4 regions of the Anaerosporomusa subterranea genome follow, and region 3 is predicted to be linked to each of the others. Evidence: riboswitches for the same ligand, from Rfam matches in the RefSeq annotation. Region 3 holds a riboswitch; each other region holds the start of a gene.
What was found. A riboswitch is a leader RNA that binds a small molecule or an ion and turns the genes downstream of it on or off. The one in region 3 is predicted to bind cyclic di-GMP.

Region 1 (7,869 bases), on a different contig from region 3:
GCAGAGCCATTATCAGCTATAACCGGAGGAGTACATCTGCATACTGTTGAAGTCCCGTCGCAAAAAGTGCTTACCAGAATTGAAAAAGAACTGCAAGAACAAGATATATTGTTCTTGTAAACAAAGTGGTTACAAACCTTCCTAATATGCCTTGTCATTTGTAATGTGCAGCCGTATAATAACTATATCTGACAAGACACCTGTATTGTCAGATCGGTGAAATGTTACATATTTTTCTTATGATGAATAGCTAAAAACGGTCGGTAGGAGGGAAAGACGTGAGTGAGCTAAAACGAGCAGTAGAAAAGCTAAAACGGGAGCGCAATGCTCTTATTCTTGCGCATAACTATCAACTTGATGAAGTACAAGAAGTTGCTGATTATATTGGTGATTCGTTTTATTTGAGCAAAGTCGCGGCAAACATAGATTGCGATGTCATTGTGTTTAGCGGCGTGCGTTTTATGGCAGAGACAGCGAAAATACTCTCACCAGATAAGACTGTGTTACTGCCTGAGATAGATGCGGGGTGTCCATTGGCTGATACGATTACAGTCGAAGATGTGAGAAACCTTAAGCACTTGCATCCTGGCGCTCCGGTTGTTTGCTACATTAATTCATCGTCGGAAGTAAAGGCTGAGAGCGACATTTGCTGTACTTCGGCGAATGCCATTAAAGTAGTATCCTCGCTGCCTGATCGCAAGGTGATCTTTGTGCCTGATGAAAACTTAGGCGACTATGTGGCTAAACAATTGCCTGACAAGGAACTGGTTTTGTGGAAAGGGTGTTGCGTCACCCATGCGAAAGTGAAGCCAAGTGCTATCCTCGAGATGCGGGAAAGATACCCTGAGGCTAAAATTCTGGTTCATCCTGAGTGTGAACCGGCGGTAGTAGAACTGGCTGATTTTGCTGGCAGCACATCGGCTATCATTCAATATGCGGAAAACTCCGATGCGAACGTCTTTATTATCGGTACAGAAGTTGGCGTATTGTGCTGGTTAAGAAATTCTCGCCCGGAAAAGCAGTTTTTCTTGCTGCATCCCGGTTTGGTCTGTCCCAATATGAAGAAAACAAGACTGCAGAGCATTTATGATGCATTAGCAAACAATCATTACCAAATACAAGTTGATGAGGCCATTGCCGCTAAAGCAAAACATGCGATTTCTCGAATGCTGGAGGTGGTTTAGATGGCAGAAAGAAGCTATATCACTCCCGTATGGCAAAATCATAAACAGCTAGACAGTAAGAGCTATGATGTCATTGTTGTTGGGACAGGTATAGCCGGAATGACTGTGTCTTTATCGCTAGACTCCAAGCTTAGAATAGCTCTTGTCAGTAAAGAACAGTTTACGGAAAGCAGCACCTACAAAGCGCAGGGTGGAATGGCTGTTGCGGTAGGTCCGGACGATAGCGCCGAGGAGCATTTCGCAGACACAGTAAGGGTTGGGCAAGGGGTGTGTCGTGAAGAAGCCGTAAACCTATTAGCAGGCGAGGGACCTGCGGCATTGGAGTTCCTGCAATCGCTGGGGGCAGATTTCTGCCATAACCAAAATGGACTGGATTTAACCAGAGAAGCGGCGCACTCACGCAATCGGGTGGTACATTATTACGACTATACCGGAAAGTATATTGCTGAACTATTAGCTGATGAAGTCAATAGGCACAACAATATCGAGCGGCTTGACAGATCTTTTCTTGTTGATATAGTCACCGCGCAGGATGGATGCTGTGGCTGTATTGTTGAACATAACGGCAGACTGGTTTATCTCCGAGCCGCAGCGGTTGTAGTGGCCACAGGCGGCTACAGTGGGCTGTTCAAGCGTTCAACTAATGAGGTTTCGGCTAGTGGTGATGGTATTGCTGCAGCTTACCGTGCCGGCGCCATGATTGCTGATATGGAGTTTGTTCAATTTCACCCGACAGCTTTTACCACGTTGTCAGGGAAGGTTTTTTTATTAACAGAGGCGCTGCGGGGCGAGGGAGCGGTTTTACTAAATTCGGCGGGCGATCGATTTATGTTTAACTACCATCCCAGCGGAGAACTCGCGCCGCGCGACGAAGTATCAAGAGCTATCTTGCGTGAATCCACACGACAAGGTGGAGAAACGATTTATCTCGACGCTAGACATCTTGGTAAAGAGTATTTAGCGGATCGGTTCCGACAAGTGTATAGCGAATTAGCAAAAAATAACTACTTTATAGAACGAGACACAATTCCTATTGCACCGGCGGCTCACTATACGATTGGTGGAATTAAGACCGACCTTTGGGGTAGGACTAGCGTAGGCTCTTTGTATGCGTGCGGCGAAGCTGCAGCGACAGGGGTTCATGGTGCTAACCGACTGGCAAGCAATTCTCTGCTTGAAGGCATAGTATTCGGACGTAGGATTGCCACATATATTAATGAAACATATAGTGCAAAACGAGAACCCTCTGAGTTGTCTGCTGGTGTCACTGCAGCAACCGGTAGCTATACAGATCTAAATGCTTTGAGAACCAAGTTGGATGGTGTTGCAGGGGTCGTACGCCGGGGAGAAGAGCTGGAAGCTATGCTAAAGTGGCTAAGTGTTGGTGAGACAAATCATCAGGTTAGTCCGGTTGATCATAGCTATCATGTCTACAATACCTATCAATTAGCGGGGTTACTGGTGGAAGCGGCGCTACTGAGGACGGAAAGCCGAGGAGCCCACTACCGCTCGGATTTTCCCGGTAAGAATGATGAAACTTTTAGAAAACACATCTTGCAGCAATGGGGAAGGAAGGCTGTTATAGCATGAACAAGCTGGTCTTAGATCAATTATTACGCCAAGCTTTAATTGAAGATATCGGACAAGGTGATATCACCAGTGAAGCGATCTTTTCCGGGAATCATGAGTCTAAGGGCTATCTTATCGCCAAACGAGATATGGTCTTAGCTGGGTTGGAGGTTTTCACACGGGTATTTTCATTACTGGATGAGAACGTGAAGGTAACTCTTTACTATGTCGACGGTGACCGGGTTCAAAGTGGTCAAAAGTTTGCTCACATACAAGGACCAACTCGATCATTACTGGCAGGGGAAAGGGTGGCTCTAAATTTTCTGCAACGCTTAACTGGTATCGCCAATGAAACCAATCGTTATGTAGAGGCATGTGGAGGTTCTGGCACGATCATTGTCGATACTCGTAAAACGACACCCGGTCTGCGTATGCTTGAGAAATACGCTGTTACGGTGGGCGGGGGCAAGAATCACCGTTACGGTTTAGATTCAATGGTTTTAATTAAAGATAATCATATTAAGGCCGCCGGCGGCATTTTGACAGCTGTACAGAAGGTGCGTGATCATATATCGCCGTTTATAAAAATTGAGGTTGAAGTTGAAGAAATGCAGCAAGTGCATGATGCGTTGACAGCAGGTGTCGATGTGATTATGCTGGATAATATGTCTTTGCCGATGATAGAAGAGGCTGTACGGGTAATTAATCATCAAGCATTGGTAGAGGTGTCTGGCAATATAACAGGGGAAAAAATAGCTGGATTGGCGTCAAGAGGAGTCAATATTATTTCAAGCGGTGCACTCACTCACTCGGCCAAAGCGGCAGATATTAGCATGAGGCTAGAATAAAACAATTTATGTATCATTCTAGGGCTTAAGTCTTGAGCATTAAGTCCTATTTTTCTTTATTAGGTTGACGAAAAAAGATATAACAGTATAAAATTTTAAAATACCATATATCTGGCAAACCTACCGAAAGGTAGCGACGCAAAGCCATGGGTCTAAGGGCGTAAGCCAATGATTGCCAGGTTGCAACTTGTGAAAAGTGAGACTGGCATCTCACTTTTTTATTTTCAAATCACATTAAGGGCTGAAGGGTGGATCTTATGCGGGAACCAAGTGAAAAAATACGAGTACTAATAGTGGATGATTCTCCGTTTAGTCGTCAACTGCTGGCTGATTCACTAGATTCGCACTGGTTTGAGATTGTCGGTTTTGCGGATGGCTTCCGGTCCGCTCTCGAAGGTTATCGGACGCATATGCCTGACGTTATTACAATGGATATTGCTATGCCGGAAATGGACGGTCTGGAAGTTACGCGGCGGCTTATTAAGCAGGAGCCGGATGCCAAAGTTGTTATAGTATCCAGCATGAAAGATGATGATTTGGAAAAATTGGCAAAGTGTAAGGGAGCTGCAAAGTTTCTCCAAAAGCCATTTGAACCAGAGGTGTTAATGAGCGTTTTAAGAAGTGTGTGTGACGCCGACGTGGTGGATCATGATTTCAAAAGTTGCTACCCTGCCGAATTCATTGCCTCTTTTTCTAATTTCATGAAGAGATTCATAACAGATGTAACTGCTCAATCAACTGTTGATGATACAAGACTGTATTCTAGTGGTATTTCAATTCTTGTGGGGATAACTGGACAGTATAGTGGCAGAATGGTTTTGGACTTATCTGTTGAGACCGCTAAATGTATAGCCACAAGATTGCTTAAGCAAGAGCCTAAGGACTCTGATCAGATTAATGATGTAATTGCGGAGTTAGCCAATATTGTAGCCGGAAATGCATCATCAAAGCTGAACAGAGAATTCCGAGGGGCTTTTCTGCGTGTTTCACCACCAGCGATTTTTACCGGTGAGAAATTCTCAATAGCCAGCCCTAATCTAGAGATTCATGCGTGGCAAGTTGATACTCCTTTCGGAAAAGCCCGCCTGAGCGTTGGCTTTAAGAAGGAGATTGTCTAATGGATGTAAAAAGTATTGCTCCGTTCTTTGATGCAATCTTGAATGTTATGCCGCAACTAGGATTCCAAAACGTCACGCGTGGCCGGATGAGTGTAGCTGATGGCAATAAGATTGCAAGCAATGGAGTCATGGTAATTGTGGGCCTTACGCATCAGCTTCGCGGCACTATCGTATATAATATGACTGAGGAATCAGCCAAAAAGATTGCAAGTAAAATGATGATGGGGATGCCGGTTCCAGACTTTGACGCGATGGCAGAATCGGCGATTTCCGAGATGGGTAATATGCTGGCAGCAAACGCAGCTATATTATTTGAAGCACAAGGGGCAAAAATTGATATTTCGCCGCCTACTCTCATTGTGGGGGACAGCTATACCAGTACATCAGGTAATATGCGAAGGATAATTGTTGAAGTTCTTGTTGATGAGATACCCTTGGAAGTAAATATATCGCTAAATTCCTGACGTTAATGCGCTGTGTAAGTAAGCTGAATAGAGTAGTAGAAGCAACGCCGCTTGTCGATTTTGACAGGCGGCGTTGCTTCATCCCAGCGAATTCGACGGGCGTACCTTAAGCGTGTCTGTATTCGATACGTTAAATAAATATTGCCAACATGACGCTATAATGAGAAACTAAATAAATATAGATAGTTTAAGGGGGGACGTAAATGTTCAAAGAAATGAGACGCCATGATAGAGGACTTACGCGAAGTGAAACAGACGAAATTTTGCTAAATGGCGTTTATGGTGTGTTATCGATTAACGGCGAAGACGATTATGCCTATGGTGTACCGTTAAGCTATGTTTATACAGGTGGTCATATATACTTCCATTGTGCTCAAGAGGGGTATAAATTAAATTGTACCCGCAAAAGAAATAAAGTAACATTCTGCGTTGTGGGAAAAGCCAATACTTTACCAGATAAGTTCAGTATGGAGTATGCAAGCGCTATTGTTTTTGGAGAAGTTAGTGAAGTGCATGATCAGGAGAAATTAGCAGCGTTGATGGCTTTCGTAGAAAAATACTCTAGCAGCTACATGGAAAAAGGAAAAGAGTATGCTGATAGTGTCCATCATAAGACAGTGGTCCTTAAAATAGATAGTAAACACATTACTGGAAAAGCCAGAAAATAGGCCTATTCCTCCTCAAACTCATCAGAACAGTGCCACGTATTTTGGCGCTGTTTTTTTCACATCCTATGGATGTCCCAGGATTCAATTTGTCAATCTCACAGGAATGTTTCCGTCGGTTGAGACAATTATGACATATGGAGAGTGTTCAATGAAGCTTGTTGTCGTGGGATGCTTTGGAGCCTATCCGCCAAGGAATGGGGCCACGTCAGGATATCTTGTGGAAGATCATACGACAAAAGTGCTTTTAGATTGCGGCAGTGGTGTAATTGCAAGCCTGCAAAACTATATAAATTTGAATGAACTTGATGCGGTGGTTTTTAGTCATTATCATCGGGATCACTGTGCTGATCTTGAATGTATGCAGTATGCGACTATGATCGATATGCAGCTGGAAAAGAGAAAGCGACCGCTAGTGATGTGGGGAAACGAAGATGCTGGTGTTATACCCAGTCTTGACTATGAGAAATACTGCATAGGGATGAGGTATGTGGAACATGTACCTTTTACTATAGGAGGGTTGCGCTTTACAACCCAGGCTAATAAACACGATATACCTTCATTTAGTATAAAAGTCGAGGATTCTCAGGGTGGCTGCATTGTATACTCCGGAGATACTGAGTACTATGACCGCTTCAGTGATTTCGCAGAGGGAGTCGATTGGCTACTTTGTGAGTGCTCGCTTTACTCTGACCAAAGAGGCCAAGTAGAAGGCCATTTATGCGCCACTGAGGCGGGGCAGATCGCGGCAAGAGCAAGCGTGAGAAACCTAGCGCTGACACATCTGCCGAATTACGGGGATAGAGAGTCTCTCATCCAAGAAGCTGGGACAATATACGGCGGAAAGATAGTCCTTGCCTATCCAGGAATGGTACTAAAGATTTAGCTACATGTGGATCAATTGCACGGTCCCTATAAAATGCAGACGAGCCAACCTGGATAGATTGGCTCGTCTGCGTTTTGCTCCCTGATGCTTGGTGCCCCAAAAGCGGTCTGGATACATCAACATATTTCTTGTCGATGAATATTGGACTAGGAAGCGGATCGTTTGCTCTTGGTGTAGTGGCTGTCTGACGAGTTATCGTGAAATGTACTTTGTTCAGTTTTTGTTCAGAGTCGTTTGTTATCGTTTAATTGAACGAAACTAAAACAGAATATCAATAAATTGCTACTGAGGGTGTAACTAAAGAGCATACACTGAGATATGATATAGGTGATGATATATATTCATTCTAAAGGCGAAAGGGGTGCAATCCCTTCGCGAAAAGGGGGTATGTTGAACAATGGACATCAGTAAAGGTATTCGGGAAAGTTTTGAACTCTATCGTCAGAATTTTTCGACTCTCATTCTGGCGACACTGGTTGTGGCTGTTGGTTCCCTGGTTACTGCAGGTATTCTCGCCGGACCGCTAGTAGGCGGACTGTTGATGCTTTGCTTAAAACGGATGCGGGGAGAACACGCAGGAGTTAACGAAGTCTTTGCCTATTTTAACAAATTCGTTCCCACATTCTTGATCGTTGTAGCTATGTGGATCGCTATGTTCATCGCGGGGGCGCTTGGGTCCATCCCGCTGGTCGGATTCCTAATCCGGATTGCTGTTGGCCCGGCCGTTGGGATACTGTTTATTCTAGCTATCGGCTTGATCGTGGAGCGGAATCTTGAACCAATGGCGGCACTAAAACAGGCGTTGCAATACTTCATGACTGATCCGGTCATGATCTGGATGTATAGCTTCGTTATTGGACTTTTGTCTGGGATCGGGGCGATTCTATTCGTTATCCCGGTTATCCTGACCATGCCGCTCGGGGCAACCGGAATGGCTATCGCCTACCGGGAGCTTTCCAACAGGAAAATCGGCGCGATAACAGCGAAATAGGGAGGCTGGCTGAGCCTAATCGTAACAAGGCAGAGATCATTTCAAACAAATAGAAGAAGAATAAAAGTAAGCTCATTCCTGCCTTGTGCAAGAATGAGCTTACTTACTCTACACTAATGGATGGTTTGATTGTTTCTCTATAGA
Region 2 (7,869 bases), on a different contig from region 3:
TTGCCGGCAAGCAGGGAAAGATGGACAGCTTCGCTCATCATTGCTATCAGGCGCGAGCGGCCGCGGCTCTTGGCTGTCGGCTTTGGCCGGGACGGGCTGTGTATCATTTTCATGACGGCCAGGCATATCAGCTGCTTTATCCGCTGGCTGACGGGCAGGATGCTGAAGAATTCATCGAAAGAATGGTAGGAAATTTACTTGATTATGACCGGAACAATAACACTGACTTAATGATAACCCTAAAGAGAATTCTCCAGTCTTCCAATTTGAAAGTAGTTGCCGAAGAGATGTTTCTCCATCACAAAACGATTGTATCCCGGAAGCAACGCATAGAAAGTATTTTGGGCACATCGCTCGAACCGTTTGATGTCCGATTCAATATAGCTATTGCCTTACATTTGCTGGAGTTCCGCTGTTAATAGCAGCAGATAATTGATAATTATCCGTTTGAGATAATAATAATAGAAAACTCAAGAATAGTACGTTTGTCGGAAAACCTCCTTCCCGAACTCCTCAGAAATGCTCAAGCGCTATCGCCTATATAGAGGCCCATTATCCTCCGATGATATTTCGGAGGATTTTTTCTATCTTCGCAAGCAATAGGAATTGAATACTGTATTTGTTATAGTAATATCAAGGACTGCTATCTGGATTACGCAGTTCACATTTTATCCACTTGCAGTAAATGCGATGATTACAGGCATGATGAGAAAGCCGGGGTGAGACGGTGTTTGACTTCCCTATAACGGATAAAATAGATGACCTCTTCAATATCGTGCCTATACCAATGCTGTTAGTGACCAAAGACGAACTGCAAGTGGTGCGCTTAAACCAAGCCGCCGCTAAATTTTTGGATATTACGGACGGAGCAGATCCGATAAAGCTGCTAACTGACATCTTTGACACTGAGCATGAAGAGTATATTGCCTGGGTGCATTGTCTACAGGGAAATGACATCCCTGAGACGGAATTATCGATGCAACGGCGAGAGCAGCAGCTGACTGTCATTGTCTATGCTGCACAGATAGATTTTGCCGGAACGCCGCATCTGCTGCTCAGTTTAATAGATAGTACTGAGAAATACAGCCGGATCAAACTGTTGGAACAGCTTGCCGCCAGGGATGATATGACCGGATTATTAAATCGCCGTGCATTCCGGGAAAGCTTGGAATCAACATTGCTAAAATCGAAGGAAGAAGAAAGCGAGTTTCTTCTAGCCTTTATGGACTTGGACGATTTGAAAAAGGTCAACGATACCTATGGCCACCGGGAAGGAGATTGGTATATCAAGACGTTCACATCTCTTCTCCGCAAGGCGTTGCGTAAAACCGACATTGCCGGCAGGGTCGGCGGCGATGAATTTGCCGTAATCTTCACCCAATGCTCGCGACATTATGCCGAACAGACGATTTGGCGCCTTCAGCAGCAAGTGGAAACCATTGCCTCATCGTTAGATAAACCTTTCATCATGGGCGTGAGTATCGGCTTGATCGCGATAGAGAGCTGGATGGAAACTGATGCTGACAGCTTATTGAGCATAGCGGATGATGCCATGTATAAGCAGAAATCTCGCCACTGTCGACAAAAAGTACGCAGCATTGACAAAATCAGGTGGGGTCGGTAGCGAAGCCAAAATCGGCCTGCTCAACAAAATCCCGTGGAGGCAAACAAATAAATCAGCGAACGACTTTTAATATTGGGCAGTGGGGAAAAATCCGGATTGTATTATATTATCAAATTAGAGGGATTCTCTTTTACTATGAAGAATCTTATCGCAAAAGTTTATCTTATTCATCCTAAAATTTCAAAATAATTGTATAATATACATGCTAAAAAGTATAACAAGATATACATTGGCAAACCTTTTGAAAAGAAGGGACGCAAAGCCGTGGGTCTAAGGACGATTTAAGTCTATGATTGCCTGGTTGCATTTAAAGTGTATTATAAATGCAACCAGGCAATTTTTTATGGAAAAGATACTATTTATGGCGATAAAACTGTTAAAACGAATAGTAGAATTAAATCTGCAGAAATAGCAAAAGGGAGGGAATCTTACGCAAAAGAAGACATTATTCTTCCTTACTCTGGTAGTTATGATTAGTATACACTTTATATTTTCCCCCAAAGCGACGAATACAGAACTAACCGCTGTCAAAACAGTAACTCCGGCAGAAAGCCAGGGACTCCACTTTCTTCAGACAAAAATGCAAACCTCCCAGGGATTAATCTATTATTCGGTCGAAGATAAATCGCCTGCGTCTTATAGTGTGTTGGAATCCACGGGCCAGGCAATGGAGTATGCTGCTTTAATTGGCAATAAAAAGCTATTTGATGATTATGCCGGGCTTGCAGACAAGTATTTTAAAGACCCGTCAGGTTATTATTATTGGAAAATCGATGTTACTACAAAAAAAGGCGACGCTTCGTCTGCCTTTGTCGATGATTTACGATTGGTTAAAGCCTATTTTATTGCCAACGAAAAAAAACTTGGCAACTATAATAAACAACTCGAAAAAGTCTCTGAAACAATTTTTCAATTTGACATTGATACAGATGGCTTTCCTTGTGAGTATTATGATGGTAATGCAAAGCAAAAAGCGACTGTAGTTCCGCTATTTTACTTAGATGTCGATACCTTGCGAAAGTTAAGTCAGTTTAACGGCAAGTGGTTAGTCCCTTATCAACATGCCAAAGATATCCTGCTCAGTATGCCGGAGAATAAGCATGGCTTTTATCCGATCAAATTCAAAATACATACTAAGCAGTACGTTTGGGGTTCTTCCATCAACATGGTCGAGAATTTATACACTGCAATTGATGCTTATAACGCAGGCCGAGATACCCGTGCTTTGGTGACCTTTCTGAAGAATCAGGTAACGCAGGGAAAGGTTTTTAATCATTATTATTTAAACGGAACACCGGTTGATCAAAACGAATCCACAGCAGTCTATGCGCTGGCGGCACGATTCCTGGCGCTTAACAACGAAAATGAGGCCGCTAAAGCATGTTATCGCCGCACCTTAGAATTTCAAATTAGTGACAAAGAGTTTTTTCAGGGCGGGTTTGGTGAAAGCACGACCGGATTAGTCTATGCTTTTGATCAACTAGAGGCGCTACTAATGTTGAGGATGGTGGAAGCAGCAGATGTTAGCCAGTGATACGTATTTACGCCAAGATAGAATCTACTTTAATTTAATTATGGTCTTTGTGTTGGCAGTCGCAGCCGTTGCCTTACTTTATGCACCAAGTATTGGCTCTTTAACTCTGTTTGTTTTGGTCGCCGCCATGATCTTCAATATGATTTTAACGTATAATCTCGGTTTGCAGCGAGGCCTGATAGCAGCAATTGTATTAACGTTTATCTATGGCAGCTATATTATTTATGAAATAATGATTCATAGAATTGCTGAAGTTAACTTTGCCTATATTGTCTGGTTATTTATTTACCCGCTAAGCAGCTTATTATCAGGTCAATTAACGTTGACCGTATCAACTTACAAACGCGAACTAGAAAATAAAAGAAGCCTGGAAAAGCTGGTGACTCTTGATGCTGCCACAGGCTTTTACAACAATCAGGGATTTTTCAGGAAATTAGACGAAGAATTTTTGCGGGCTAAACGATACAAAACATATTTCTCGATTTTACTGATAAAAATATCCAATTTTGACGAATTGCAAATTATTTATGGAGAAATTGATTCCGTAAAGATTCTACAAGCAGTAGCAACGAAAATAACTGCTCAGACCCGTATTTCAGATATCAAATCCTTAATCGAAGAAAATATGCTTAGTATTGTGCTAACCGAAACGAATGAAGAGGGAGCTAAAGTTGTCATTGAGAAACTACACCAGGCGTTAGATACCATTGCAACCGAGATCAAAGGCGTCAAAAAAGTAATCAGAATTAAACCGAGCATCGGAATTGCCAGTATTAGAGAAAGTGACACAGATGTTTTGGAGATATACGACAGAGCCAAAGGAGAACTTAAGTATGACAGAGGTTAGTAAGAAAGCAATTGTGCTTTTCTTACTTGTCGCACTTACCACAGCTTGCTTCCTGCCAATGTCCGTCCACGCCAATGAAAAAGTAAAGACCTATATTATTTATGACAGTCCGACGAGATATGGCGATGATTTTCCACTTGTTACCTCATTGATAGAATATCTGGGACATTTCGACTTAACCTGTCAGGCGATAACGCTTGACGCATGGCGTCCGGGTGTGTTACATAATGCTGACTTGGTTATTTTTGTTGGTCTAAACGAGGCCACTCTCCCGCAGCAATTACTGCAAGAAATGGCGCAAGCCAAGCGAGTGATTTGGTTTGAAAAAAATATCGAACAAATGGCAGCATACTTAAAATGGCAAGACTTCAAACTCGAAGGAACTGTTAATGGCTGGTCAACGATTCATTATCAAAAAGATCTGCTCATCAAAGACTGGATGAATATTGTAATCGCTCACCCTGGAAAAAATGCCCGGGTTTTTGCCACAGTGCAAAATATAAATGATAGTAAACCACTGGCGTGGCAGCGTGATAACATTTATTTTTGCGGCTATTTAGAGGTTAATGGGCAAAGTTTTATGGTTGCGTTAGGTAATTTGCTTCACCAGTTCATACCGGACAACAATCACTCATCGGTTCACCATGCTTTGCTGCGCATAGAAGATGTGAGCCCTTTAGTTGATCCGAAAGCAGTCCGTGCAGTTATTGCTGTTATTAATCAATACCGCATCCCCTTTACGATTGGCGTAATTCCAGTGGGAGTTGCCCAAAACGGTAAGCATATCCCCCTGCACGAAGCGCCAGAATTAGTTACAGTGCTCAAAGAAGCCCAAGCTAATGGAGCAAGTATCATCATGCACGGTTATACTCACCAAAATGAGTATTCACCAAAAACAGGCGAAGGCTATGAATTTTGGAATGCACGTGATGATAAACCGATGGAAAATGATGAAATTTTTACCAGTGAACGGCTCGAAGCCGGTATTGCTGAGCTTGTTCGCTGCGGTTTAATTCCTGTTGCTTTTGAGCCGCCGCATTATTCGATGAGTAAAACCGGCTATCAGGTTTTATCCCGTTATTTTAACGTATTTTCCGGCCTGGTACAAATATCTGATAAAAGCACACATTTATCCTTGGCGCTGCCTTATATAGTTAAGTCTCAATACCTGAACGGGATGCAGGTTATCCCTGAAAATATGGGTTACTACGACGGTAAAGCTTTTCTGGTTGAATCGATGCTGCAAAGTTCAGAACAATTATTGACTGTGCGCGACGGATTTGCCTGTTTCTTTTATCACGGTTATCTGCCACCAACTAAACTGCCCGCAATCATCGAGGGCGTACAGAAGCAAGGCTATACGTTCTTTGATTTGCGCCAGCTTCCCATCCGGGTTCAATCTTCACAAATTAAAATTATTGGGCAAAATGGACAATTTCATGTAAATATCGATGAAAGATTACAAGCTGCCTGGGACAAAACTCCGGCAACAAATAATCTTTTGGAAAAGATCGGTACCGTCCATATAGTTGTTCTGTTATTAATTATAGTTATGTTAATGCTTATTATTATTCGCCTGAGAGCGAATAGCAATAAGCACTATGAACTGAATTATGAGCAGTTGCAAAAATGATTATTAATGTAAGTATGTTTGTTGTTACAAGGAGTGAAAAACCATTTGCTAATTGACAACTTATTTATTGCCTCCTTAGCAGCTACCTGGCTCATTCTTTTTTACCATGTTGTCTTGACAATTGGCGGCTATAGACATTTTGTTAAGACCTTAACCGATAACCCGGACGCTCTCTTAACTGAATATCCAATGATTACTGTGCTGATACCGGCGCATAACGAGGAAATGGTTATTGGCAGAACGATCGACGCCATGGTGCGGTTAGCTTATCCCAAAGATCGCTTAGAAATCATTGTTGTTAACGATTGTTCCACAGACCGAACAGGAGCAATATTAGCAAAAAAGTGTGAAAAACATCCGCAATTAAAGGTCGTAACCCTTACCCCGCCTCATGGCGCTAAAGGTAAATCCAACGCCCTCAATCATGGGCTCAAGGCCAGCCGAGGAGAATATATCGTAGTTTATGATGCCGATAATACTCCAGAACGCCGGGCTGTACTCTATCTTGTCAATGCCATTGTTCCAGATGAAAAGTTAGGCGCAGTTGTCGGCAAATTTCGTACCCGCAATAAAGAGGTTAGTTTATTAACCCGGTTTATTAATGTTGAAACATTAAGCTTCCAGTGGTTACTTCAAGCCGGTCGCTGTCATCTTTTTGGTATAACGACCATTCCTGGAACAAACTTTATTATCCGTCGTTCATTGCTTGATAGGATGGGAGGTTGGAATGTAAACGCGCTAACAGAAGATACTGAGCTGACGATCCGGATTTATGACTACGGATATCGTATTTATTGGCTGCCGCATGCGGTAACTTGGGAACAAGAGCCGGAAACATTAAAAGTCTGGATCAAACAAAGGACCCGCTGGGCGCAGGGCAATATGTGGATTATCAGTCATTACCTATTTAACTTATTTACACTAAAGGATTTTCGTATTAGCGCTGATATTATCTATTTTACCTTCACCTATTTTGTCTTTTTTGCCGCAATCATTGTGTCTGACACGATTTTTATTTTAGGGCTGTTAGGATTTAGTAACCTGACAGTTACCGGACCATTCGGGATCATTTGGCTGCTTGCCTATGTTTTATTTATTGCGGAAACCTATATATCTCTGTCCTTGGAAAGAGGAGAAGGCAATTTGAAGAATCTGGCCCTAACTGCCTTAATGTATTTTACCTATAGTCAACTCTGGATAATCCTGGTTTTTAGAGCCAGCTATATATTGCTTAAACGAATGTTTTCGAAAAATACCAGTCTTCAATGGTATAAAACAGAGAGGAGCGCACGATGAGTAATACGATAACTAAAAAGGTTTCTTATCGCATTTTTCCCTTACTGTTATTATTTATGTTCTTTGCTTCTTGTCAACTTGGAGAAACAGCACCAGTGCCGGTGTCAGATAAGTATGCGTTACAAATTTTTACGGAAGATACGGTTTTCCGTAATCCAAACTCCAGTGTTGCCGGTTATTTTGAAATATATTCTGGCAGTAGCGTTACGGAACCTGCTGTTTTAGATCTTTGGTACTCCTATTCACCAACAGTACGGTCTGACATCTCTTCAATGACGATTTCGCTAAATGGAGTACCGGTAGCCAGTCGATCTTTAGCAGTGCAACAAACCGCCACACACAACTGGCAGGTAGTATTGCCTGTCAAACAGTTTAAAATCGGTTTTAATGAAGTGAGTGTATCTGTTATCCATCGCTCTATTGACGGATTATGTCGTGATATTGACAATGACGCCAACTGGTTTATTATCAGACCTGAAACAAAAGTGAGCTTTGGAATAACCCGCTCCCCTTATACATTAACCAGTTATCCAAGACCTTTTTTAGATGATTACCTTGCCGCCAAAATAAATACAGTATTTTATCTGCCAACTGATCCTGACCAGATTACTATCGCCTCGCTCTTAAATATAGCGACAAACTGGGGCACCCGTAAACTATCCGGTGTGCCGCAGCGTTTGGAAGCCCGAATCGGTGAACCGGGGCAAGTTTCAGCCAATGAGGTAGTATTAGGCCTGACAAATAAGTGGCTACCCAACCAAAAGCTTCCGAATGACGCTCCTGTTTTAACGTTAAGTGAACTTCCGAATGGATACAGCCGCCTATTAATTACTGGTGATAATAGCAATAGTATGGCTAAAGCGATGAACGCTTTGGGCAGACCGCAATTAATCAAGACATTTTCCGGACAGCAAATTGTTTTATCCTCTCCTTTA
Region 3 (7,869 bases):
AGGAGACACCGTAGGCCTTGCCGTTGCGAATCACGAAATCCCCTTGCGTAACCGCTGTTTCGCCTTTACCGCTAACATGGCCGGTAAAGTCTAGAGGACCTTGCACATCTTTGTCAGTAAGGGCCGAACTATTCATGCCACTGCCAGATGCAGCCAGTTCGTAACTCTCGTTTGCTGTCAAGACTTCGCCTGCCACTGACAACTGCCCTTGGTAGGCGGCCCCATGTACTTGTTGTAAGCTAAGACGCCCTTCGTCATAACGCATATTCCCGCTAATCTCGCTTACAGACATATCGCTAATCGTGACTTGGGGAATTTTGAAACTTCCGGATATTAACGGCTTGATTAATGGGCCCGTGATGTTCACGGTGACAAAAAGAGGCCGCTGTACGGCTAAACCGGTGAAAAATGCTGCAGGATCAACATCAGGTAGCGTTAACGCAAAGTCGAGCGATTGTTTGTTGTCTTTAAGTAGAATACTGCCTTTGCCCTCTGTTCGTTGACCAGAGATCATTAGAGCCAAATCCCGAAAGTGTAATCCATTTTCATCAGCGCTGAATTTTCCCTGCCCGTCACGAATATTGACCTTGCCTGCAACCGTTAAGGCGGAGAATTCCCCCTCGGCTTGGTAGTGTACTATACTCTTATCATCACGTTTTGCTACCACTTGTAGCTTCTTTAATAGTCCCTTCTCTAAACGGATCTCTTGTGTAGCAGGAAGTAACCCGCTCAGTTTGGCCACATCAAACCCATCCGTCCGGAGCGTAAGTTCACTAGCATTGCTTTCTCCCCAGTTGCCAACTATGCCTAGTGTGGCTTGGCTGACTCGCCCTTTGAGATCAATACCCAAGCCAGCGGGATATGTAATGAAATCGAGTGTACCGTTGACGCCTTCGATGGTTTGTGTAATCTGATTATTGCCAATATGAACGGTTCCTTCGCCGACTTCAACTTTGCCACGAAAATCTGTCGCGGTCTTATCGTCCTTCACCAGGCCTTCCCAATTCCAACGCTCTTTTTCCGTCTTGAGCCAAATTTCTGCGCCCTGGATAGCGACCACTTCAATGCTCGACATACCCAGATTGCCCTTCGTCAAATCTGAAAATTTGTATTTGATTTCGATATTTGGGCTTTTTGCGACAAGATTGTCCTGCTTGTCATAGACCGCTACATTGCGAATCCTTACCCAGCTCAGTAACGATAGGTCAATCGACCCTACCTGTAGTCGTCCGTTGAGCTTCTGTCCCACGCTGGCAACCAGGCTGTCTTGAAGCGCCTTAGCCACCTTGCCTGAAACGACTTGCCACAAGCCGCCTAGGACAATTAGCGGGATTAATGCGATGATAATATTTTTCTTATATTTTACTAGCCATTCCTTCAAAACTCTCAGCCTCCAAACTCACAAACGTCAGGTTATATAGTATTTAATTCGACAAACAATCGTTACCTCCCTGCTTAATAGACTAACAGCAAGGTTAGGCAAGTTCTATCCTTCGCACAGCCTGTAGACTCCACCTTCTTAAGGTCGGGCCTTACAGTCTGTAGTTCAAGCCCCTAAAGGGAACCTTCGGTTTCGCAAAAACGTAGATTCCGAGCCTCACTCACAAGTGTGACTAAGATTTAGATGGAGTCAAAACTCCACCTGAATCAACTCCTTTTTATCTTTCGTGCTCGCTAGCAAGCAAACTCCTGCAAACACTTGACAACTTGCAGAAGCTTGCCCTTTGCACTAAATGCCAAGTCTCGGTTTTCTTGACTAAAATATGACAATGTGTAATAATTATAGTATTGTAAAATACTGAAAAAAAGAATATATTTGGCAAACTTATCGAAAGGTAAGGACGCAAAGCTATGGGTCTAAGGGGTTCCCTATGATTGCCAGGCTGCCATTGCGGATGATAGGACCAGGCATTGGCATGGTCCTATTTTATTTTGTGAAGTGAAAAGAGGTGAAATATCGGCATTTAGGTTGTAATAATGTAAATAATTGGTGAAAGAGTGGATGCGATGAGTGAGGAACAACTGGTTGTATTTCGTCTAGGAAATGAGGAATATGGTATTGAGATATCTCAAGTTAGAGAGATTATTCAATATCGAAATGCGACAAAGCTTCCTAATACGCCAGAGTTTATGGAAGGGATCATCAGCCTTCGCGGTAAGGTCATACCTGTAATTGAGTTGGCAAAACGATTTGGCCTAAGTGCAGACACTGGAAAAGACAAGCGGGCAATTATCATTGAGGTTGCAGGCCAAGATATTGGCATTATCGTGACTGAGGTTACGGAAGTACTGCGGCTATCTGGCGAACAGATTGAAGCTGTACCTGCGATGACTGCCGTAAATGAGTGTGTGAGAGGAATCGGTAAAGATGCTAATCGGTTATTAATTTTGCTTGATTTAGGCAATTTGCTAAGGGCGGATGAGATTAGGGCGATCGGGGCAGCGTAGCGCAAGCGACCACCGAATGTCGAAATCCGGCTGTCAAAGGTTATTATAAAGGAGTTTATAGCATGAACATAAAAAGCGTTCAAACTCGATTGCTACTATGGTTGTTGCCACTTATTTTTGTGGTATTAAGTGTGCTATCAGGGGTTAGCTATTATATTTCTAAGCAATCTTTAGATCAAAGCATTGGTGAAACAGCTGAGGCAATTGGAACCGACTATGGGTACCGTATAAAAGGCAGTATTCAAGAATTGATGATCCAATTGGAGGATATGGCCAAAACGCAAACTTTCCGGACCGGAACCGATAAGGCCCAGATTAGCGCAGCCATGGCTGAAATACAGAAAAGGATTGGTTTTGAAACCGTTTTATATATTTCGCCGGATGGCTCGGCGATTCGCGGCGACGGCACTACAGGCCAATACCGCGACCGCGAGTATTTCAAAAAAGTGCTTGATACGAAAAAAGCATATGTCTCTGAGCCGCTGACTTCAAGGGCGACCGGCAAGATGTCCTTCTTTCTGGCTGTGCCGGTCATGAACAACGGACAACTCATCGCGATAACAGGGGGGACGTATTCCCTTGAAAAAATGACCGATCTAATTAAAGATCTAAAATTCTTGGATACCGGCTACGGTCAAATCTCCGATGATTCAGGGACGATTATTGCCCACCCGAAGAATCCTGGAATCATTGGAAAGCTGAATCTTGCCGAAAAGAAGATCAATGCTGAAATTAAGCTGCAACAGAACGAACTCGACGACCGTCTGATTGCTCTGTTTACCAAAGCAGCCCAGTCTGGGCAACAAACACATGGAGTATACAGCTTTGTGGACGGTGTGGCTAGATACGGGGTATACACGCCAATCGATCTCCCAGGCGGTCAACGCTGGGTAATGGGGGTATCAGCACCTGAAACGGAAGCCACTCAGGACACGGATGCCCTGGCGCGAACAGTGCTGATCATTTCGCTAATCTGTTTACTCATTGTTGCAGTATCTATCGTATTCATAGCCAAACAGTTCACCAAACCGATTGCGCTGATACGGGATGAATGCCTGCTTTTGGCCCAAGGCGACCTGCGGGAGCGTGAGGCAAAGGTTTCTTCAGAAGATGAAGTCGGCCAACTGGCGCAAGGTTTCCGGCAGATGCGGATAAATTTGCGTGAGCTTGTTGCAAAAGTACATTCCCAATCCGAGCAACTGGCTGCTTCGAGTGAACAGCTGACAGCCAGTGCCGACCAATCTGCCCAGGCCGCTAACCAGGTTGCGGCATCGATTACCGATGTGGCGACTGGTGCAGCAGAACAGCTAGCCGCGGCTAACGACACCTCTGCCGTGGTTGAACAGATATCAGCCAGTATCCAAGAGGTTGCGGCCACTACCAACGGTGTAGCCGCACAATCGGCGCAGGCTGCTGCTAAGGCTAACGACGGCAGCAAGTCGGTGAATAAAGCGATTAGTCAAATGACACAAATCGAACAGACTGTTAATACGTCCGCCAAAGTAGTCGCTGAATTGGGCGAACGCTCCAAGGAAATTGGTCAGATTGTAGATGCTATCTCCGGTATCGCCGGACAAACTAATTTGCTCGCTCTTAACGCCGCTATCGAGGCCGCGCGGGCCGGTGAACAGGGACGCGGTTTCGCTGTCGTTGCCGATGAAGTACGCAAACTTGCCGAGCAGTCTCAGGAAGCGGCCAAGCAGATCGCCGAACTGATCGGGGGGATTCAGGGAGAAACCGATAAAGCTGTATCGGCCATGAATGATGGCACCCGGGAAGTTAAAGTAGGAGCAGAAGTCGTTAACGCTGCCGGACAAGCTTTCCAAGAAATCGTAGCATTGGTAACCCAAGTATCCGATCAGATAAAAGACATCTCTACTGCAATTGAACAGATGGCTATTGGCAGCCAACAGATCGTCACAGCGGTTAACCGGATCGATGGCTTGAGTAAAAAGGCATCCGGAGAGGCCGAGACAGTATCGGCGGCCACCGAGGAGCAGTCAGCGTCTATGCAAGAGATCGCCTCCTCCAGCCAGAGCCTTTCCAACTTAGCGATGGACCTCCGTGAAGCTGTCGGCAAGTTCCGTGTTTAACATGACGGGTAAAAGGGCTTAAGTACACAAATGAAAAACTCCTGCAAGGCTATTAAAGTCTTGCAGGAGTTTTTCATTTGCCTGCGATTTTCTGAGCTCAGCCTAATAGTGGATTGTCGATTAATGCTTAGCTAGCCGGAATATATCGGTCATCCTATGACATAGTCATTGATATAACCGATATAAGAGGGAGGTATTCGAAATGAAAAGATTGGTGATTCTATGTCTTGCAATGTTTGTTTTGACCATACCATCAATCACTAAAGCTGAAAGCAGCGTAGCTTATCGACAAGATATCCGTCAAGATAAATATCGATTAGAAAATCAGAATCGAGACAAACTGGAGCAAGAGAAGCAACAACGAGAGAAAAGAGAGAGAGACAGACAACAACGAGATAGAGTAGAGAGAGACAGACAACAACGAGATAGAGTAGAGAGAGACAGACAACAACAAGATAGAGTAGAGAGAGACAGACAACAACGGGAGAGAGTAGAGCGGGACAGACAACAACGGGAGAGAGTAGAACGGGACAGACAACGGGATTATCGACATCAGATCGAGCGCCATCGAGACGATCGCGGGCGCAAAGGACGATATGATTGGTCACATTCAGCATACAGACATGATCGCTGGCGGCCGATAGCTCATTCATCCTTTAGAAGTATTCCGTTCAATTGGCATGAACGTGCAGGGCATTATGCGCCCCATCATCATTTTGAACAGATTCATGACCGGCATTGGCATGACAGATTTCCTGGATTACGGTTATTTAGATGGAGGGATAGTAGTGGTAGCGGCTTTTGGTATAATGGTCACCATATAGTAGATGGGATCATGTTTTACAACGATTCAGATGAATTGGTCAGCATCGGTTTCTTTCATAACAAAATATTTATCATGCTACGTGACGATGGCCAAAACTATGAAAACCATGATGAATTTTTCTTGTCGTGGTGGATACATCATTAAAGAATCGAATATAGAATTGTTACCCATATAAAACTATCATCAATCTGCTTTGGGGATACTCCTGCATTCTGGATACCAATCTATTAATGCCGCGATTGTCTGTGAAAATCGCAGCAGGGAAAATTGCTCCGCAGTGGCTATCTGAAAAAATGAAAACATTAGGTCTAGAGTAAGGCGGATTCGCATCAGTACACTGAGAGCTATATAAAACTTTAATAGTAAAAAGCCTCACCCTTGCTTTATGCAGGGCTGAGGCTTTTGTACTAGAAAATTAATCGCCCGCATAGTGGCGCTTGTGACGCTGGTGCCGCTCGTGCTAACCGTTACCTGCTCCTCAAAGGTCGCTTAATGTTATTTACTGGTCAAAGTTATCCCTGATATAGCGGCTGATATCTTCCAGCTTGCATTCCACGCTAGTCAACGTGTGATGAGTTAGGGCTTCAGTAAACTTGAGCCCGCTGCCAGTAATGATACTCACTATTTTCTCTTTACCAGTCAAGTAATTTTCGGAGCGTAATTTTTGAATCGCGGCGATAGGTACGGCAGATTCGGGTTGGACGAACAGGCCGATCTCGGCGAGCATCGCCTGCGCTTTGATTGTTGCGTCATCAGGCACAGCGACAGCAAAGCCACCAGTTCTCTTTAATAGCCGCAGGGTTTGATTACCGCTAGGTGGGAACGGGTTTTCTATGCCGTGGGCGATAGTATGTGGGTCGAGAACGCGTGAAACTTCCTCCTGCTTAGCATGAAACGCGTTGCAAATTGGTGAGCAGCCACTGGCTTGTGCACAAATAATTTTGGGAACGTTCTCGATGAGTCCACAAGCATGAAATTCGCGGAAGCCTTTTTCTATACCACGCAAATTTCCGCCAGCGCTGGTGGGGATAATCACATAATCAGGCATGTCGAAATGAAGTTGCTCGCAGATTTCAAAGGCGATCGTTTTCGAACCCTCTATCCGGAATGTCGCGTCAGAGTTGATAAAATAAATCTGGTTGGTTTGGCCGATCTTTAGACTTTCATAGTACAGATTGCCATAGTCGCCATCAACTCTGATCAAGTGCGGGTTGTAAATCGCGATCGGATTGATCTTTTCTGCGGCAATATTTTTACTAACAAAAATGAAGGCTTCCATCCCTGCTTTACGGGCATAAGCAGCAACAGAGCTAGCCATGTTGCCGGTGGAGACGGTGCCGATGCGCTTGTAGCCCAGCTTGCGGGCGTGTTGGACGCCAGCGACGGTTCCCCGATCTTTAAACGACCAAGTCGGATTTTGCGCCTCATTTTTGAGATAGAGTTCACCAATACCGAGTTTCTCTGCTAAGCTCTCAGACTGTATCAACGGCGTAAATCCCTCGCCCAGAGAAATATCCCGGTCAAGCGAAGCAAAAGGCAGGAACTCGGCATAGCGTTCTAACATTGTTTGCGTGAGTAGATTGCCATCACTAATTTTGCCGCAAGTTAACAGTTCTACCTCCAAAGGTTCGTTACAAAGGTCGCAACGGTACTGCAAGTTTTCCATCCGGAATGACTTACCGCATTTTGTACAGACTAACGGCAAGTTTTTCATGGTGATAACCCCCTCCCATTGGAATCGTAATTTCCTGTTTGCAGGAATGCACACATATCTGGTTGAATTATCAGACAACAGCACTGTTCCAAGCACTGCGATCCAGCGTGGGTTCATCCCCAAAGGCTGTTGTGAACGGACGCTAGTCCAAATAAAACTGAGGAGAGTGAATGTATGGCAAAGTACAGATGTGTGGTGTGTGGCTATATCTTTGATGAGGCGGAAGGGGACTATGAACAACATGTAGCTCCAGGCACTCTCTGGAGTGATGTGTCTGAAGACTGGGTATGTCCGGTATGTGGAGTGAACAAGTATCAATTTGAGCCAGTTGAATAATGTGGGCGTTGTCGGTTGACGGCGAAATAGTTAGGTGAAGGAGGATTTCTAATGAGACGACAGGATTTGGCATTAACCCGGGAAGAGACATTAGCGATCATTGACGAAACTCAATATGCCGTTTTATGTCTCACAGATCCAGATGGTCAACCATATGGCCTGCCAATGGATTATGTTCGCCAAGGAGATAGTCTGTACTTTCACGGTTCGCAACAGGGTAGAAAAATTGATGCAATGAAAAGCAATCCCAGGGTATGTGCAGTTATTGTCGGTGAGACGGAAATCATTCCCACTAGATTTGGCAGAGAGTATAAAACTGCCATTGCTGAAGGAAAAGTTGAATTGATTAATGAACCAGAAGTTAAACGGCAAGTGATGACTTGGGTGGTTGAACGCAAGAGTCCGGATAACATAGAAAAAGGAAAATTCGTTATTGAAAAGATGCTAGACCG
Region 4 (7,869 bases), on a different contig from region 3:
TCGCGACAATTTGCCAATCCAAACACAGTATATTTGGCAACTGGCAGCCGGGTATCACTGAGACTAATTTGGGAATATTGCAAGCTGACGCAATAAACATTGTTTTGCATGGGCATGTTCCTTCAAGAGTAGTGGCAGGCATAAAAGCTGCAGCCGAGGGGTTGCAATCTCCGGTTGTTTTTGGCTCTATTTGTAGCAATGAATGGAACGGCGGATTTAGTATACCGGCATTGACAAACTACGATTCTCAAGAAACGCCGTTACTGACCGGCGCCGTGGATTTGTTGATAGTTGGCAGTCAATGTGTAATGCCGGCTGTTGTCAAGTTGGCAGACAATATGGGGGTAGCGGTGTCTAGCGCGGCGGCACTGAAAGATTTTGCCGATTATGCGGCTATAGCAGATAGGGCGCAAAATGCCTTTAAACGCAGAGTAAACAAACCCCCCGTCATCCCGGCAGTTAAAGCTCGAGTCGATGCTGGCTATACTGCGGACAATACCGCAGGGCTATTCGAACTACTGACTGAAGGACACGCTGGCGAGAAGATAAAAGGAGTTGTTTATCTGGGAGGCTGCGGCAGCATTACCAACACGCAGGATTCGCAGCCGGTTGCTCTTGCGACTGCTTTTATCGAAGCAGGTTATCTGATTGTATCGTCCGGTTGCGCAGGCGTTGCCTTGGCAAAAGCGGGAATGTGCCAGCCGGATTGGAATGATGGTCAGTACAAGTTGAAAAGTGTATTGCCAGATGGAATTCCGCCTGTTATCAATGTTGGCTCATGTCAGGACGCCGGGGAATTCCTAAGAATGGCCAAATGCCTAAAGCAAAACAATATACCACTAGCGGCTATTTTCCCTGAGGTCAATCACAATAAAGTGCTGGCAACCGCGATTAGTTTCGCTGTCGCCGGTATTGACTCATGGATGGGTTTTGATCCTGTTTTTGCCGACAGTGCGACCACCGAGTGGCTGAATACAGAACTATTCGCCAAAGTCGGCGCACGGGTTATGCCGCTGGCAGAACCGGCGGAAATGCTGCAGATTCTGGCCGAAACAGCTAGCAATAAGAGTCTGTTGCAAAAGCAACAGACTTCCAACGAGTAACGAGACTAGTTGAAAAAGCTTCAGATGCTAGGAACAGCGAGGCTTGCGCGGCGCCGCGTACATAAGGGTACGCAAGCAAGCAAACGCAGTCGTGACGACGTAGATGGACTTTTGCAACGGTCTCCTAGATAGCCGGAGGGCTGATTGATGTATGTTATTATAGGGCAAGGCACGGCTGGCACAGCGGCCGCTAATGAACTGCGAAAACTGGATAATAATGCTCAGATTACGGTGCTGACCAATGAAACTGACTGCTTTTACAGCCGCATTGACTTACCAGACATTGTCGCCGGCAAATACCGGCCGGAAGATGCTGTGTTGCAGACGGCTGAGCAATTTAAGGCTAAAGAGATACGCTGTATCATGGGCCATTATGCAACCCGGATTCTCCCGGATGAACGGATTGTTGAGCTTTCCTCAGGACAGCGGCTGGGCTACCGCAAACTGTTGCTGGCGACAGGGGCGCGCCCTGTTGCCCCAAAGCTGGAGGGAATTACTGCCCGAGGTGTGTATAGCTTATGGACCATGGCTCAGGCTGCCGGGATAATAGCTGCGGCGGCTGTTGCGAAATCAGCCGTTGTCATTGGAGCAGGCTTGATTGGTTTAAAAACAGCGCTGGCGTTAACAAAGCGCGGTTTGCGAGTTACTGTGATTGAAAGAATGGATAGAGTGCTGCCGCAACAACTTGATGAAGCCGGGGCAGCTATCGTTGAGACCGGCCTAGGCGCGGCAGGGGTGGATTTGCTTACCGGTGTTCAGGTAGATGCTGTGGAGACACGTAACGGCAGCGTAATTGGCGTGAGGATGGGTGGGAAGATACTGGCGTGCGATATGGTGATTGTTGCCGCTGGTACCAGACCTAATACCGATTTGGCACAGGCATCTGGCATCAAAATAGCTGCTGGTATTATCACGGACGAATATCTACAAACTTCAGAAAGAGATATATATGCGGCTGGTGATGTCGCTCAAGTGACTGATCTGATCAGCAAACAGTCGATTGTATCAGCTACCTGGCCAGCGGCTGTCGAGCAAGGGGAGGTTGCCGCCCGTAATATGGCAGGTGATACAACACCGTATCACGGCTATCTGACAATGAACAGTGTAGAAATAGCAGGTATCCCATTGGTTTCAGCCGGCGATGTCACCGGCAGTGACGGAGATGAGATTGTGGCTGTGCGCAACGAGAACCTTTATAAACGGCTTGTACTTAGGGACAATGTGCTGAAAGGCGTTTTATTGATCGGAGATATCAGGCAGGCAGGAGTATTGGCCGGCGCTGTCGCTTGTTCAACCAATCTGCAGAGGTACGCGCCGCTTGGAGCATCATTTAGCTTCGTTGACTTGTTAACATTATAGGAGGGACGGTATGCGGATCGATAAAGATAAGTGCGCCGGGTGCGGGCAGTGTATTGAATTCTGTACGTTGGGCAATATATCGTCCCGGCGGCGTAATCCGAAGAATTCGAAGCTGTATTATGAAATTGATGAAGACGACTGTGTTGACTGTGGGGTTTGTTTACGAGCGGCTGTTTGTTCCGCAGACGCTTTGTTTATGCCAAACTATGAGTGGCCACGCACCATCCGGTCAGCTTTTAGCGACCCAACGGTGGAACATCGCGAAACCAAAGTGGCCGGGCGGGGTACGGAAGAGATAAAGACGAATGAGATAACTGGGCGGATCAAACGCGGTTTTGTCGGCATCTCCTGCGAGATGGGGCGGCCAAGTGTCGGCGCTCGCTTTTCCGATATCGAAAAAGTAGCTACAGCGCTGGCAAGTCTGGGAGTGGAGTTTGAATCTAACAATCCGTGTACAAGGTTGATGGCTGATCCGAAGACCGGTATTTTTAAAGATGAAGTGAAGAACGAAACAGTCCTTTCTGCGATTATTGAAATGCTTGTACCGCTGGAGAAAATGGCTGAAGTACTAGAAACTATTCGCGGGATAGCCAGCCAAGTTGACTGCGTTTTCAGCGTGGACTTGATTACCGTTCTCGACGAGGATAATTCAATTCCTACGCTTCCCATTCTGCGCTCTCTGAACTGGCCAGTCCTGCCTAATGGTAAGATGAATACCGGTCTTGGCCGACCACTGGCGAAGGAGGTTTAGCTTATGTCGCATACGTTACACCGGCGGGGTACGCCGGAAAATTTGGCCAACGATTTTCCTATGCATGCCATGCCGGCCCGCGGGTTCAATCATGACGGAGCCAGACCCAAACTGCAGAAGTTTTTGCGGATAGCTCACAAACATCATCCGGTTAATCTCGGGGATGTTAAACTGGGAAACCAGTTTGTTACCGATTACGATGATCTGCATGAAAATCTTACTATCAGCAGTACCCATGTCGTTTTAGCTGATGCCAATGATCTTACCGCCCTACTGAGGGAAGTTAAAGAGGCTGAGCTGGGTATGTCTCTTACGGTATCCGGCCTTTTTGATAAATTATTCGAGTGCTGTGCACAGGCAGGGGTCAAACCCCATGCAGTCGAACATTCACTTGGTGTCCTGGGGAAAACAGAAAAAATGCCGGAAGAAGATATCTCTCAGGTGACAACCATGTGTGGCCATGGAATGGTGGCCCAGGGACTGGTCAGACGTTTGATCAGAAAAGTGAAAAAAGGGGAGTTGACACCCGAGAAAGCGGGGATAGAATTAGCTAAACCGTGCCGGTGCGGTATTTTCAACCCTGTTCGGGCAGCTGAACTGATTGACGATTATTGTGCTTTGTTTAGTGTATCGGTGAAGTAGGTAAGTGCTAATCAAACGTGCCGGTTTGAAAATAAAAGAACCATTTCGCCGCTGTATTCGGGAGAAATGGTTGTTTCTCTTAAAAAGTAACGGGAAATAATAGTGGAGTGCTTGACAATCTGAATTTTCGTGATAAAATATGAACTTGTTAAGTACCATATATTACTACATACTTGGGCAAACTTACCGAAAGGTAAGGACGCAAAGCCATGGGTCTACGGACAAGTGTCTACGACTGCCAGGTTGCTGATTAATTAGCACCAGTCTGTCGACTGGTGCTAATTTTATTACATTTTGTGCAGTGGAGGATACCCAGTCGTTTTAGCGGAAGGTAAAGGGAGAGCTCTTTATCAGAATCAGAAACAACTATGCTGTTTGTGGCCTGGAATAACCATTCTAGGTAAAAGCAAATTTGCATCTAGTTTACGGACTAGGTGCATTTTAATTTCCAGATAGCAAGCCACTCTAAGACTTTCGCTACCGTAAAGGGGAGTAAAAACTCAGGAAGAAACCAAGTAATTTCTTTCCGACAGTCAAAAGATGAATCGTCTCAATTAGAAGATCCTCGGCTTCCACCCGGAGTCCAAGCTGTAAGCTGAAGTGTGGATTAGGCAATAAGAGAATTGTGTAATTCTTAAACCAGAAGAAAAAGGTGCGAATTATTAGTTAGAATGGAAGTGAAATTAGATGGGGCGAGCTAGGAAATTGTCTATCTTTACCGCTAGGCCAGGTATGGTTCTGGCGAATGATATTGTCACAAAAGATGGACAAGTTCTCCTTACGCACGGAATTCAGCTCACTAACCAAAAAATTTATTATCTACTAAAGAGGCGGATTCCTTTTGTTGATGTCGTTTGTGACAACTGGTTGAGCACAGAGGCGGATTCCGGAGATAAAGCGCAGATCAGTAATCAAACTGATTATTACTTGTTCTACCAGGAAACTTTGCAGGCATTTAAGCATGCCTTTGAAACGGCTCGCTTTTCAAAACAGCTTCCTCTAACACTAATTACTAAATTGGTTGATTCGCACATCGGACCTTTAATTAATGCACGCTGCTCCATTGGTTACCTCCAGAGAATCCAAGTTCACTGCGATTATACGTATCGACACTCGATTAATGTCTCCATCATCTCTGGGATCTTAGGAAAATTGGTAGGTATGACTAAGGGGAATTTGAAAGATTTAGTTACGGCTGGCCTTTTACATGATATAGGCAAAGTATCAATTCCTACAGAAATTTTGAATAAGCCAGGCAGGCTTACCGACCGAGAGATGTTAACGATTAAGACCCATCCTTCTAAGGGGTATGAACTGTTATTGCAATCTGACCAAATTGCTGCCGAAATTAAAATCGGGGTTTTGCAACACCATGAACGCATTGACGGCAGCGGTTATCCATTCGGGTTAACTGAAAATCAAATAGGCTACTATGCTAAAATCATTGCGATTGCAGACATTTATGATGCGATGACTAGTGATAGAATATATCGCAAGCGGCTAAGCCCTTTTTGTGCCGCAGAAACAATCGTTCAACAGATGTATACACAACTGGATCCGTTATTGTGTTTAACTTTTTTGCGTCACATCAAAAATTACTTGTCAAGTAGTATGGTATTGTTGAGTAACGGGCAAAAGGGCGAGGTCGTGTATCTGAACGATCTTTTTACTAGTAAACCAACCATAAAATTGGTAGATGGCACTTACTTAGATCTGCGAGAAAATAAAACAGTTGAAATAATGGATATCGCAAAGTAGTCCTGGGTAGTAAAGTTTGACCAATGTAAGGAGTGTTATAAAAATGAAAATCAAAAACATACAAACCCGATTACTATTTATCTTGTTGCCCCTTATTATCGTGGTATTAGGCGTGCTGTCCGGGGTTAGCTATTATCTCTCACATCAATCATTAACAAGAAGTATTGATGCCACAGCCAAGGCGGTGGGAGCAGATTACGGTCAGCGGGTGTATAGTGATATGGAACTTCTGATATCGCAACTGGAGGATCTAGCTAATATCCAAATTATCCGTACAGGTAGTGATAAGGGCCAAATTGTTACTGTCATGGCGGAGGCTCAAAAAAGGCTTGGCACTTTTGATGTCATTATTTTCGCTTCGCCTGATGGTTCAGGCGTTGTCAACACGGGAGCGACCGCTACATACAGCGAGCGCGATTATTTTAAAAAGGTTATTGCCACAAAGAAATTAGTTGTCTCGGATCCATTAGTTTCCAAAGCAACCGGTAAACTTGCTGTTGTTTTGGCTGTGCCGGTTATGAACAATGGACAGTTGTCCGGGGTCCTGATCGGAACATTTTCTATGGAAAGACTGAGCGCTGCGATTGCGGAACTGAAGTTTTTGGATACAGGGTACGGTCAACTCGCCGATGATGGCGGCACGATTATTGCCCATCCCGACAGCTCTGAGCTTGTCGGAAAGTTAAACCTTCGCGAGAAGAAGATCAATGCTGAACTTAAGCTGCAGCAGAGCGAACTTGACGACCGTCTGATCAATCTGTTTAAGGCGGCAGCCGAATCGGGGAAACAGATGCTGGGAGAATACGCCTTTGTTGACGGCATTACGAGGATCGCGGTAGTCACGCCGGTCGACTTACCAGGCGGTCAACGCTGGGTGATGACGGTTGCAGCCCCCAAAGCAGAAGCCACCCAGGAAACTGATACTCTGGCCCGAACGATGCTGATACTTTGTATTGTAGCTTTACTTATCACCGTAGTCGCTATTGTCATCATCGCTAAACGGTTCGCTAAACCTATTACGGTGATCAGGGACGAATGTCTACTCTTAGCTCAGGGCGATTTACGGGAGCGCGTGGCAGAAGTTACTTCAGAAGATGAAATCGGCCAACTAGCGAAAGGCTTCCGGGACATGAGGACGAATTTGCGAGAGCTGGTCGCCAAGGTGAATAATCAATCCGAACAGCTTGCAGCTTCTTCAGAAGAGCTGACTGCCAGCGCCGAACAATCAGCCATGGCAGCAAATCAAGTAGCGGTATCGATCAGCGAAGTGGCAACTGGAGCTGACAAACAAGTTCATGCGATTGATGAAACGACGGCAGTAGTAGAGCAATTGTCGGCTGGCATCCAACAAGTGGCTGCCAATACTAACCTTGCGGCAGGAAAGTCGACTCAAGCTGCTGAAACGGCTAAAGCAGGCGGCAATTCTGTTGAGAAAGCTGTTAGCCAAATGACCCAAATTGAACAGACAGTCAATAATTCTGCGCAAGTAGTTGCCAAGCTCGGTGAGCGATCCAAGGAAATTGGACAGATTGTTGATACTATATCAGGAATTGCCGGACAGACAAATCTGCTAGCGCTTAACGCCGCCATTGAGGCTGCAAGAGCTGGAGAACAAGGACGAGGCTTTGCTGTAGTCGCCGAAGAAGTCCGTAAGCTTGCCGAACAATCACAAGATGCGGCGAAACAGATCGCTACGCTGATCGGCGAAATTCAAGGAGACACAGACCAAGCCGTTGTTGCTATGAGCGCCGGTACACGTGAGGTTAAAGTTGGGACAGAGGTTGTGACGACCGCTGGTCATGCCTTTAGCGAAATAGCGGTTCTGGTGACAGAAGTCTCAGGTCAAGTGAAAGAGATTTCCGCTGCCATTCAGCAGATGGCAAGTGGAAGTCAGCAAATTGTATCATCAGTGAAAGAAATCGATGAACTAAGTAAAAATGCGGCAGGGGAAGCCCAAACAGTATCAGCGGCTACAGAAGAGCAATCAGCTTCGATGGAAGAAATTGCTTCATCTAGTCAGAGTCTTGCCCATTTGGCCCAGGAACTCCAAGAAGCTGTTAGTAAGTTTCGTGTTTAGTCGATGATTTAGCAAGAAAGAATATTTGATAAAGTAAAATGCCCATGACCAACTTTGCTAACAGTAGGTCATGGGCATTTTATGTTTCTTATCGTCCTGCAAAAGAATCGCCAGAGCCTTCTAATCTTAGCAGAGACTTTGTTTGTGCAGAACCGAACTCGGTCATGTATTTCCAGTAA

Region 1: another riboswitch for cyclic di-GMP. It lies ahead of AXX12_RS14255 (response regulator); the one in region 3 lies ahead of AXX12_RS00145 (chemotaxis protein CheW).
Region 2: another riboswitch for cyclic di-GMP. It lies ahead of AXX12_RS02675 (hypothetical protein); the one in region 3 lies ahead of AXX12_RS00145 (chemotaxis protein CheW).
Region 4: another riboswitch for cyclic di-GMP. It lies ahead of AXX12_RS12230 (HD-GYP domain-containing protein); the one in region 3 lies ahead of AXX12_RS00145 (chemotaxis protein CheW).

Annotation. Positions count from the first base shown of each region.
Region 1 covers NZ_LSGP01000023.1:54,329-62,197, reverse strand. Annotated here, with positions in the region: gene AXX12_RS14275 (transcription repressor NadR) at 1-120, shown strand, start outside; gene nadA (quinolinate synthase NadA) at 279-1,184, shown strand; gene nadB (L-aspartate oxidase) at 1,185-2,774, shown strand; gene nadC (carboxylating nicotinate-nucleotide diphosphorylase) at 2,771-3,601, shown strand; cyclic di-GMP riboswitch class I at 3,705-3,789, shown strand; gene AXX12_RS14255 (response regulator) at 3,859-4,719, shown strand; gene AXX12_RS14250 (chemotaxis protein CheX) at 4,719-5,183, shown strand; gene AXX12_RS14245 (pyridoxamine 5'-phosphate oxidase family protein) at 5,387-5,851, shown strand; gene AXX12_RS14240 (MBL fold metallo-hydrolase) at 6,000-6,734, shown strand; gene AXX12_RS14235 (hypothetical protein) at 7,132-7,725, shown strand; gene AXX12_RS14230 (GntP family permease) at 7,863-7,869, opposite strand, start outside.
Region 2 covers NZ_LSGP01000006.1:113,759-121,627, forward strand. Annotated here, with positions in the region: gene AXX12_RS02665 (PucR family transcriptional regulator) at 1-419, shown strand, start outside; gene AXX12_RS02670 (sensor domain-containing diguanylate cyclase) at 728-1,624, shown strand; cyclic di-GMP riboswitch class I at 1,846-1,933, shown strand; gene AXX12_RS02675 (hypothetical protein) at 2,094-3,158, shown strand; gene AXX12_RS02680 (GGDEF domain-containing protein) at 3,145-4,005, shown strand; gene AXX12_RS02685 (DUF2334 domain-containing protein) at 3,992-5,638, shown strand; gene AXX12_RS02690 (glycosyltransferase family 2 protein) at 5,684-6,934, shown strand; gene AXX12_RS02695 (cellulose biosynthesis cyclic di-GMP-binding regulatory protein BcsB) at 6,931-7,869, shown strand, end outside.
Region 3 covers NZ_LSGP01000001.1:32,693-40,561, forward strand. Annotated here, with positions in the region: gene AXX12_RS00140 (AsmA family protein) at 1-1,381, opposite strand, end outside; cyclic di-GMP riboswitch class I at 1,809-1,891, shown strand; gene AXX12_RS00145 (chemotaxis protein CheW) at 2,008-2,448, shown strand; gene AXX12_RS00150 (methyl-accepting chemotaxis protein) at 2,511-4,541, shown strand; gene AXX12_RS19715 (hypothetical protein) at 4,744-5,511, shown strand; gene thrC (threonine synthase) at 5,867-7,081, opposite strand; gene AXX12_RS00165 (rubredoxin) at 7,256-7,417, shown strand; gene AXX12_RS00170 (pyridoxamine 5'-phosphate oxidase family protein) at 7,469-7,869, shown strand, end outside.
Region 4 covers NZ_LSGP01000017.1:1,015,620-1,023,488, forward strand. Annotated here, with positions in the region: gene AXX12_RS12210 (anaerobic carbon-monoxide dehydrogenase catalytic subunit) at 1-1,103, shown strand, start outside; gene AXX12_RS12215 (NAD(P)/FAD-dependent oxidoreductase) at 1,251-2,462, shown strand; gene AXX12_RS12220 (4Fe-4S dicluster domain-containing protein) at 2,473-3,213, shown strand; gene AXX12_RS12225 (hypothetical protein) at 3,217-3,855, shown strand; cyclic di-GMP riboswitch class I at 4,022-4,106, shown strand; gene AXX12_RS12230 (HD-GYP domain-containing protein) at 4,561-5,613, shown strand; gene AXX12_RS12235 (methyl-accepting chemotaxis protein) at 5,657-7,690, shown strand; gene AXX12_RS12240 (TIGR03915 family putative DNA repair protein) at 7,779-7,869, opposite strand, start outside.